Regions from separate parts of the Streptomyces sp. NPDC055749 genome, predicted to be linked through region 2. Evidence: riboswitches for the same ligand, from Rfam matches in the RefSeq annotation. Region 2 holds a riboswitch; each other region holds the start of a gene.
What was found. Region 2 has a riboswitch for cyclic di-AMP ahead of ACWGO0_RS35350 (transglycosylase family protein). Riboswitches for the same ligand answer to the same signal wherever they lie in the genome.

Region 1 (3,253 bases), on a different contig from region 2:
GTCGATCATCGCCTCGGCACGGTCGCCGATGCCGCGCTTCGGCACGTTCAGAATGCGGCGCAGGGGGACGGTGTCCTCGGGGTTGGCGAGGACCCGGAGGTAGGCCAGGACGTCGCGGACCTCCTTGCGCTCGTAGAAGCGCACCCCGCCGACGACCTTGTAGGGCAGGCCGACGCGGATGAAGATCTCTTCGAAGACACGGGACTGCGCGTTCGTACGGTAGAAGACGGCGACGTCGCCCGCCTTGGCGTCGCCCGCGTCCGTGAGCCGGTCGATCTCGTCGGCGATGAACTGCGCCTCGTCGTGCTCGGTGTCCGCCACGTACCCCGTGATCCGGGCGCCGGTGCCGGCGTTCGTCCAGAGGTTCTTGGGGCGGCGGCTCTCGTTGCGCTCGATGACCGCGTTGGCCGCGGACAGGATCGTCTGCGTGGAGCGGTAGTTCTGCTCCAGCATGATCGTGGTCGCGTCCGGATAGTCCTCCTCGAACTGGAGGATGTTGCGGATGGTCGCACCCCGGAAGGCGTAGATCGACTGGTCCGCGTCACCGACGACGCACAGCTCGGCGGGGGCGTCGGCCTCGCCGGACGGGCCCACCAGCTCCCGTACGAGCGTGTACTGCGCGTGGTTGGTGTCCTGGTACTCGTCGACCAGGACGTGCCGGAAGCGGCGGCGGTAGTGCTCGGCGACGTCGGGGAACGCCTGGAGCAGGTGCACCGTCGTCATGATGATGTCGTCGAAGTCCAGGGCGTTGGCCTCGCGCAGCCGCGCCTGGTACATCGCGTACGCCTGGGCGAGGGTCTTCTCGAAACCGTCGGCGGCCTGTCCGGCGAACGTCTCTTCGTCGATCAGCTCGTTCTTCAGGTTCGAGACCTTGGCCGTGAACGACTTCGGCGGGTAGCGCTTCGGGTCGAGGTCCAGATCGCGGCAGACCAGCGCCATCAGCCGCTTGGAGTCCGCGGCGTCGTAGATCGAGAACGACGAGGTGAAGCCGAGGCGCTTGGACTCGCGGCGCAGGATGCGCACGCACGCGCTGTGGAAGGTCATGACCCACATGGCGTTGGCGCGCGGTCCGACGAGCTGCTCGACGCGCTCCTTCATCTCGCCCGCGGCCTTGTTGGTGAAGGTGATCGCGAGGATCTGGCCCGGGTGCACCCCGCGCTCGGCCAGCAGATGGGCGATCCGGTGGGTGAGCACCCGGGTCTTGCCCGATCCGGCGCCGGCGACGATGAGCAGCGGCGAACCGGCGTGCACGACGGCGGCACGCTGCTCGGTGTTCAGCCCGTCGAGCAGCGCGGCGGCGTCGATGACCGGACGAGGGGCGCCGTCGCGGTAATACCCCTCGCGGGGCGGCGGGGGCGCGTCGAAGACGCCCTCGAAGAGACCCTCCGGCACCGCTTCGGGTGCGTGGTCCTCGGGGGGCGGCGGGGGGCCTTCCTCCGAGTTCTGGAGGCCGGTCAGGAAGCTGTCGTCAAAGAGGCTGCTCATCGCTTGACGAGTCTAGGCGGCCCCACTGACACCCCGGGGCCGCATTCCGCAGGACGGCCCGCGGACATGCGCGTACGGAGACGGGTCAGCCACTCCGGGTGAGGGAACCGGAGGTCTCGCCGGGGCCGCGCGTATCGATTTCACCAAGGTCACGAAAATGTATCGGGCATATCGAACATCAACCTTCACAGGGACACCACGGGTTGGCTAGCGTGCTCCGACGGGTGGCCCGTACCCCCTTGAGGCGAACCACGCCGAGCGGGCACCCACGCCGAATCCGGGCTGCCCTCGCGGGCGTTCGGAACCGGGGACCCACAAGCAGCACCGGGGTGAATCGGTCCGCGACCCCCACTTGGACCGTAGGGCAGCCTTCCGTTCCGCCCGAACCCGACAGCTAACCCGGTAGGCGGTCCACGGAAGGAGATGCCGGCCTTGGCGTCGCATCGCAAACCGCGCACCCGTATGCGCACCACCTCACCCGGCGTCGGGCTCACGACGGCGGCACTGGCCTCTGTGACTCTGCTCTCCACGCAGACCGCGACGGCCGCGCCCGCGGCGCCCCGGCCCAGCATCGAGGACGTACAGCAGAAGGTCGACGACCTCTACCGCCAGGCGGGCACCGCGACCCAGCAGTACAACAAGGCGAAGTCCGCCTCCACCGAGCAGCGCTCCAAGGTCGACGGGCTCCTGGACGCCGCGGCGAAGCGGGCCGAGAAGCTGAACGAGACGCGCCGCGAACTGGGCCAGCTCGCGGCGGCGCAGTACCGGAGCGGCGCCGTCGCCCCGACGGCCACGTTCTTCCTCGCGGACGACCCGCAGTCGTACTTCGACCAGGACCAGCTGATGGCGCGGATGACCAGCCAGCAGCAGAAGACGGTCGCCGACTTCCGTACACAGCAGAACGAGGCGGCGAAGAAGCGCGCGGAGGCCACCAAGAGCCTGGAGACGCTCACCGAGGCGCAGACCACGCTGCGCAGCAGCAAACAGCAGGTGCAGGAGAAGCTGACCGAGGCGCGCACCCTGCTGTCGGAGCTGACCGCCGAGGAGAAGGCTCGGCTCGCCGAGCTGGAGCGCAAGAAGGAGGCGGAGGCCAAGCGCAAGGCCGAGGAGCTGGCCCGCCAGCAGGCCGCGGCCGCCGAGGCCGAGCGCAAGGCCCAGGAGGAGGCGGCGGCGAAGGAGGCCGCCGAGGACGCCGCGCAGGAGGCCGAACAGCCCGAGACCGGCACGGACACCGGGACCGGGACCGGCGGCGGTTCGGACGCGGACAGCGGTTACGCCGCCAAGGCGGACAAGGTCCTCGCCTTCGCGCGGGACCAGATCGGCAAGCCGTACGTCTGGGGGGCGACGGGCCCCTCCTCGTACGACTGCTCGGGTCTCACGCAGGCGGCCTGGAAGGCGGCGGGCGTCGATCTGCCGCGTACCACCTGGGATCAGGTCGAGGTCGGCACACGGGTGGCCACGGCGGATCTGCAGCCGGGCGACCTGGTCTTCTTCTACGACGACATCAGCCACGTCGGCATCTACAAGGGCGACGGCATGATGATCCACGCGCCCAAGCCGGGGGCGAACGTGCGCGAGGAGTCGATCTACTACATGCCGATCTACGGCAGCGTACGGCCGGCGTGACACGGCCCTCCATGGGCCGGGCCGCGTGACAGGCGCCCGGCCCATGGAGGCCCCACGCCCCTTCGAACCGCGCGCTCCCCTCCCGGACTCCCGTGCGATCATGCGAAAAACTTGAGGGTCAAGGGAGTTGGACGTGAACGCG
Region 2 (3,253 bases):
CGGCGCGAAGCCGCCCTCGTCACCGAGACCGGTGGACAGGCCCTTGGTCTTCAGGACCTTCTTCAGCGTGTGGTAGACCTCCGCACCCCAGCGCAGGGCCTCGGAGAAGGACTCGGCGCCGATCGGCGCGATCATGAACTCCTGGATGTCCACGTTGGAGTCGGCGTGCGAGCCGCCGTTCAGGATGTTCATCATCGGAACGGGCAGCAGGTGCGCGTTCGGGCCGCCGAGGTAGCGGAAGAGCGGAAGGTCGGACGCTTCCGAGGCGGCGTGGGCCACGGCGAGCGAGACGCCGAGGATGGCGTTCGCGCCGAGCGAGCCCTTGTTCTCGGTGGCGTCGAGGTCGAACATCGCCTGGTCGATGAGGCGCTGCTCGGTGGCGTCGTACCCGACGAGCTCCGGGCCGATCTGCTCGATGACGGCGAGGACGGCCTTCTCCACGCCCTTGCCCATGTAGCGGTTGGGGTCACCGTCGCGAAGCTCAATGGCCTCGAACGCACCGGTGGAGGCGCCGGACGGAACAGCAGCACGTCCCGTGCTGCCGTCGTCGAGGCCAACCTCGACCTCGACCGTGGGGTTGCCCCGGGAGTCGAGGATTTCCCTGGCTACGACGACGTCGATGGACGGCACGAGGCATCTCCTTCTGGGATCTGACACTGGTTGTGCAGGGTCACTGTGGCCTTGCGGCACGAGCCTATCCGGCTGGGCCCCGTTGGCCCGCCCGGCGCCCGTCCCCTGGGACGAAAAAGGACCCAAGGGCATGCATTCACGGTCAAAGGGCCAGAAATTTACTGGCCAGTAACTACAACACTTGAAACGATCAACGTCACACACGCGTGCGGAAAAGACCCCGACCCGGCGCGCACGGGGGAGAGCGCACCGGGTCGGGGAGCAGAGCGGGGAGGGATGCCGCCGGACACCCTCCCGGGGGGAGGAGAATCCCAGGTATTACTTCGTCAGGTGGAGCTGCTGGCCCGGGAAGATCAGGTCGGCGTCCTTGACGATGTCGTCGTTCAGGTCGAACAGCTTCTCCCAGCCGCCCTTGACGTCGTGCTTCTCGGCGATCTTGCTCAGGGTGTCGCCGGTCTTCACCTTGTACTCGCCGTCACCCTTCTCGACCTTCTCGCCGGTCGGGGTGGTGACGGTCTTCGGCGCCTCGGTCTTCGGGGCGGTGCGCTGCTCGCTGCGCGTGGTGGGCTGCTCGGCCTGACGCTCCGGCTGGGCCTGCTGCTGCGGCTGCTCGTCGCCGTTGTCCGAGGAGGTGTCGACGCCCGGGTCCACACCGTCGTTGGTGAGGTTGCCGGCACCGGCACAGGCCCAGGCGCCCGGGCCCTGCATGTCGAGAAGCTTCTCGGCGGTGGCGATCTGCTGCGACTTGCTGGCCAGGTCGGCGCGGGACGCGTACTGCGTACCACCGGCGGCGGCCCAGCTGGACTGCGAGAACTGCAGACCGCCGTAGTAGCCGTTTCCGGTGTTGATGGACCAGTTGCCACCGGACTCGCACTGGGCGACGGCGTCCCACGTGGAGACGGAGGCGGCGGAGGCGCCGGTCGCACCCATCAGCGGGACGGCGACAGCGGCACCGGCGACACCGGCGAGCGTGGCGACACGGACGGCCTTGGACGGGCGGCGGTGCTTGGCCTTGCTGGAAAACAGCATGGAGCTTCTCCTCACCGACGCCTACGAGGTGAGCTGTCGGGTTCGGGCCAAGTGAGTTGCCCGGCCGCACGTCCTTGCGTGCGACTTCACCCCAAGCCGGTCCTCGGTCGTCTCTCGACGATCGGGCCCGGCGCTTACCTGGGTCCCCCGCTCCTGCCTACGGCGCTTTACGCGTCTGTTCCCTTCGACCGACGGCAGGATTCGGCGTGACGGTCGACGGGGCCCGCGGTGCGAGCGGTTCCGACCGTAAACATAGGCAACCCCGACATTCAAAGAGGGACATACCGGCCATTCGTGCCTTACTTGCCTCAGCGGAATGAACGTTTCCGCAGGTCGGAAGGGGCGCGGGCGGGACAGCCGGACGCGACACGCCAGTTGAAGCAAAGAGACCCATGTCTCACTTACGCATAAGTGGACATAGGTCCCTGAACTACCCCCGATTTTGGGGCGTTTTCCCGAATTGGATCAGTTGCGCTTGGAGCTCTCCGCGCCGCCCTGCTGTCCCAGATCGAGGCTCTGGCCGGGAAGGATGAGGTCGGGGTCCGAGCCGAGCGCGCCCTTGTTGGCCTCGTAGAGCTCGGTCCAGCCGCCGGGAACCTTCTGTGCGTCAGCAATCGCCCAGAGGTTGTCGCCGGGCCGCACGGTGTAGTCGCCGTCGGGGCTCGCCGTACCCGCGTCACGGGCCTCGCCGTCGCCGCGCGAGGCGTGTCGGCCGCCGGAGTCGCGCCCGTTGCCCTTGTCCGCGTCCTGGGTCGCCTCGGGGGCCGGCGTGCCGCGGTGCTTGCCGCCGCCCTCGTCCGTGCCCGCAGGGGCGTCGGACGCATCGGGAGACGGCGTGGTGGACGGTGCGGGAGAGGCGGACGAGCCGGAGTCCCCGGATTCCGCCGTGCCGTCCGTCGCGTCACCCTTGCCGGGCTTGCCGGACTTATCGGCTTCGTCCTTGTTGTTCGCTTCGTCCGCCGCTTCATCCGTGGCTTCGCCCGACGGATCCTCGGACGGGAACAGCCCGTCCGAAGGTTCGGCGGAGGGAACGCCGCCCGGGTCGACACCCGGCAGGGCGCCGTCCAGCGCGAGCCCGGAAATCACCGCGCAGCTCGGCCACGCCTGCGGGCCCTGGTCCTCCAGGACCTTCTCCGCGACCGCTATCTGCTGCGAGCGGCTGGCGAGGTCGGCACGGGCCGCGTACGCCGAGCCGCCGTACGCGGACCAGGTGTCCTGGGAGAACTGCAGGCCGCCGTAGTAGCCGTTGCCCAGGTCCGCACTCCACATGCCGCCGCTCTCGCACTCGGCGACCCGGTCCCAGGTCGAGGCGTCGGCGGCGTGCGCACCGGTCGCACCGAGCAGCGGGATGGCGATGGCCGATCCCGTCACGCCTGCGGCGACAACGATGGCGGGTGCCTGGCGAGGGCGACGGTGTCTGCCGTTCGCGGAGCCCATGGGATTGCCTTCCGTGTGACTGACAAGTGACTGCTGTTATGTGACTGCTGTGGTGAACGGTGAACCTAGCGGGACTCGAACGTGTGTCACAAGTCGATGCAGCGGAGATCACGTGAAAGTCACAGAGTTGACGGAGTGTCACCTTGCTTGGCCGGCT
Region 3 (3,253 bases), on a different contig from region 2:
TGGCGGCGAGGACGCAGATCCGGCGGACGGCGCTCGTGGCCAGACCCTGACCGGCGGCCTTCTCGGCGATCCGGTAGCCGAGGTCGGCGGAACCGTCCGCCACGTCCACCAGGTTCACCCGGCCCAGCACCTCGTCCGCATCGCCGACCAGCACATGGAAGTAGCACAGCCCCTCGGCCTGTTCGGCCAGGAGGCTGCTGTGCCGTGCGTCGAAATGTGCGAAGTACTCGTCGCCGCGGTCCGGAACCGAAGCCGCGAAGTAGGCACGGTTCTCCTGCTCGAAGGCGAGCAGGGCCGTGGCGTGGTCGTGGCGCAGGAGCTGGAGTTCGGGCATGGGTGCGAGTCTTCCACGAGGCGTGCGGACGCGGAACTGCCGGGTACCAAGGGCCAGTCGGACCCTCGGCACCCGGCAGTTGTGAACCGTGGCCTATGTCAGCGGATCAGTAGGCGCCGAAGACGTTGTCGATGGAGCCGTACCTGTCGGCGGCGTAGTTGCACGCGGCGGTGATGTTGGCGACCGGGTCGAAGCTGTCCGTCGACGTGCCGGGCACGTGGTACGCCTGGAACGTCGGGTCGATGACCTGGAGGAGACCCTTGGACGGGGTGCCCTTGGCGGCGTTCGAGTCCCAGTTGTTGACGATCTGCGGGTTGCCCGAGGACTCGCGCATGATGTTGCGGTGGATGCCCTCGTAGCTGCCGGGGATGCCGTGCTCCGCCATGACGGCGAGCGATTCCTTGATCCAGCCGTCGAGGTCGTTCGTGTACGTCGCCTTCGCGGCCTTCGGGGCGGGGGCGGCGGTCTTCGCGGCGAGCGTGCTCGTCCGCTCGGAACGGTCGGCGCGGTCGGCGGACGCACCGGAAGCCCTGGCCGTGGCCTCGGCGCCCACGGTCAGCTTCAGACCCGGGCGAATCAGGGACGGATTGTCGCCGATGGCCTTGCGGTTGTCCTTGTAGAGCTTCTTCCAGCCGCCGCTCAGGGAATGCGCATCGGCGATCTTGTGCAGGGAATCACCCTTGACGACGGAATAGCTGACGATCCCGGCCTTCTGAGCGGTAATTGCCTTGGCAGGGACGGCTGCCGGTGCCACTGCCTTTTCGGCGGCGACCGATTGTGCGGGCGCCGCGGAGGCGGTGGTCGCGCCCATCACGGGCAGGGCGAGGACGGCTCCGCCTGCGGTGACGGCGACGAGGCCGCGGGTCAGCGGGCTGGACTTGGAACGACGGTGCTTACCCATCGAGGGCATGGCGAATTCCTCTCCGTCGCCTGCGAGGTGAGCTGTCGGGTTCAGGCTGGAGATGCCTGGCCGCATGTGCATGCGACTTAACCCCAAGCCGTTCCTGATAACGGATCGGCAACTTACCTGGGTCCCCCGCTCCTGCCGGGCGTGAGTAGGTCCGGTTTCCGGACGGCGGCAGGATTCGGCGTTCCATCCGGATTGACGGTGACCGTAGGCGAGAAACACCGAAGGGGACAAGTCCCGAATTCCGGATCACAATTCATTTACAAGATCGATGAGCGGGAAAGCCGATGAATTCACCCGAACCGCGAAGCCAACTCTCTTCTCGCAGAAGGGATGCGGGTGAGGCGTCGGAGCTTCGGGCGTCCCGGACGTGACGCTGGCCACTGGGTCCGAAAAGGGCGATTTGCTCCGAGGGGATGTTCGCGGTTCGGGTGAAAAGTGCGTTACGGGCTCTGGGTATTAATTAATTCGATAAGTCCGAATTAGCCCATATCAATCTTTTTGCTCTTTGTGTGCGGCTCAGTGGTGCGGGGTCGGCCGGAACGTTCCCCCGTACATCGGCAGGGGGATCCGCTCGCCGTAGCGGGCCAGCTGCTCCCACGGACGGTTGAGGCCGGCGGAACCGTACGTACGGACCCGCGTGACGGTGTCGAGGTCGAGGACGTCGACCAGGACCTCCTCGCCAGGGCCCGCCTGCTGGCGCACGGTCCCCTCGGGGTCGACGATCGCGCTGGCGCCGACGCCTGCCGGGTCGGCCGCGTTGAGATTGACGACGTAGAGCTGGTTGGTCCAGGCGTTGGCACGCGCGCAGACCAGCTCCATGTCCCGGTCCCGCGTCGTGGTGAGCGTGGGCTGGAGGATCACCTCGGCGCCGAGCCAGGCGAGCTGTCTGGCGGTCTCGGGGAACGAGCCGTCGTAGCAGACGGCGAGACCGGCGCGGCCGATTCCGGGCAGGTCGAAGACGACGAACTCGCTTCCGGGGCTGGTCTGTTCGTAGGGCTGCCAGGGGAAGATCTTGCGGTAGCGGGCCACGATCTCGCCCGCCGGGGAGACCGCGATGGCGGTGTTGTACGTGTTCCCGTCGTCGGCCCGCTCGTAGAGGCTGCCGGGTATCAGCCACAGGCCGGTCTCGCGGGCCAGGGCGCAGACGCGGTCGGTGAGCGGGCCCGGGATCGCCACGGCGGCCTCCCGCATCCAGTCGGCGCGGGCCTGGAGCAGCGGCGCTTCGGCGGCGAGCATCAGCTCGGGCACGACGACGAGCTGCACATGGGGGAACGTGTCCCGCACCGCGCGTACCCGGTCCGCGAAGCGGTCCCAGGTGGCGCGCAGATCGTGCGGTACGGGAGTGGTCTGGACGGCGGCGACGGCGAGTGTGCGCATGAGGGTTCAGTTCTCCGTGACGAGCGGGGTGGCGACGGACGTACGGCCGTGGCGGAAGAAGCGGGCGTGGCGGGAGCGGATGAGGAGCATGACCACGACTCCGAGGGCGATGGAGCCGACGCCGAGCAGGAAGACGCCGCCGACGCCGCCCAGGGACGTGTAGCCGTAGGCGGGGTCGAGCATGTCGTAGGCGCTGCGCAGGAACGCCGCCAGCATCATCAGGCCGCCCGCGACCGGCATCACGCCCTTGACCAGCAGGTCACGGGGCGAGCGGCGCAGATGCCCGCGGAAGTACCAGGCGCAGGCGAATCCGGTGACGCCGTAGTAGAAGGCGATCAGCAGACCCACCGAGAGGACGGCGTCGCCGAGGAAGTCGGCGGAGACCACGGTGAGGAGGGTCAGCGCGACGGCCGCCGCCGCACCGAAGAACACCGTGCCGAAGGCGGGCGTCCGGAAGCGCGGGTGTATGCGGCCGAAGGCCGCCGGCAGGGCGCCGTGCGCGCTCATCGACAGGGTGGCGCGCGGCGTGGAGACCGTGCAGGTCAGCAGGGCGCCGACGGCCGAGACTGCGATGGCGAGCTGCACGAGCTTGGCCAGGGAGTCGCCGAGTACGGCGGGTGCGAGGCCGGTGA

Region 1: it holds a riboswitch for cyclic di-AMP, as region 2 does, so the genes downstream of both, ACWGO0_RS11400 (NlpC/P60 family protein) here and ACWGO0_RS35350 (transglycosylase family protein) in region 2, are expected to answer to the same signal.
Region 3: it holds a riboswitch for cyclic di-AMP, as region 2 does, so the genes downstream of both, ACWGO0_RS08055 (transglycosylase SLT domain-containing protein) here and ACWGO0_RS35350 (transglycosylase family protein) in region 2, are expected to answer to the same signal.

The regions. Positions count from the first base shown of each region.
Region 1 covers NZ_JBSHFH010000011.1:152,483-155,735, forward strand. The annotation lists gene pcrA (DNA helicase PcrA) at 1-1,485, opposite strand, end outside; cyclic di-AMP (ydaO/yuaA leader) riboswitch at 1,745-1,910, shown strand; gene ACWGO0_RS11400 (NlpC/P60 family protein) at 1,909-3,111, shown strand; gene ACWGO0_RS11405 (hypothetical protein) at 3,245-3,253, shown strand, end outside.
Region 2 covers NZ_JBSHFH010000083.1:6,296-9,548, forward strand. The annotation lists gene eno (phosphopyruvate hydratase) at 1-630, opposite strand, end outside; gene ACWGO0_RS35350 (transglycosylase family protein) at 949-1,659, opposite strand; cyclic di-AMP (ydaO/yuaA leader) riboswitch at 1,663-1,834, opposite strand; gene ACWGO0_RS35355 (transglycosylase family protein) at 2,125-3,096, opposite strand; gene ACWGO0_RS35360 (cytochrome P450 family protein) at 3,216-3,253, opposite strand, start outside.
Region 3 covers NZ_JBSHFH010000008.1:24,986-28,238, forward strand. The annotation lists gene ACWGO0_RS08050 (GNAT family N-acetyltransferase) at 1-334, opposite strand, end outside; gene ACWGO0_RS08055 (transglycosylase SLT domain-containing protein) at 441-1,244, opposite strand; cyclic di-AMP (ydaO/yuaA leader) riboswitch at 1,247-1,402, opposite strand; gene ACWGO0_RS08060 (carbon-nitrogen hydrolase family protein) at 1,761-2,621, opposite strand; gene ACWGO0_RS08065 (APC family permease) at 2,628-3,253, opposite strand, start outside.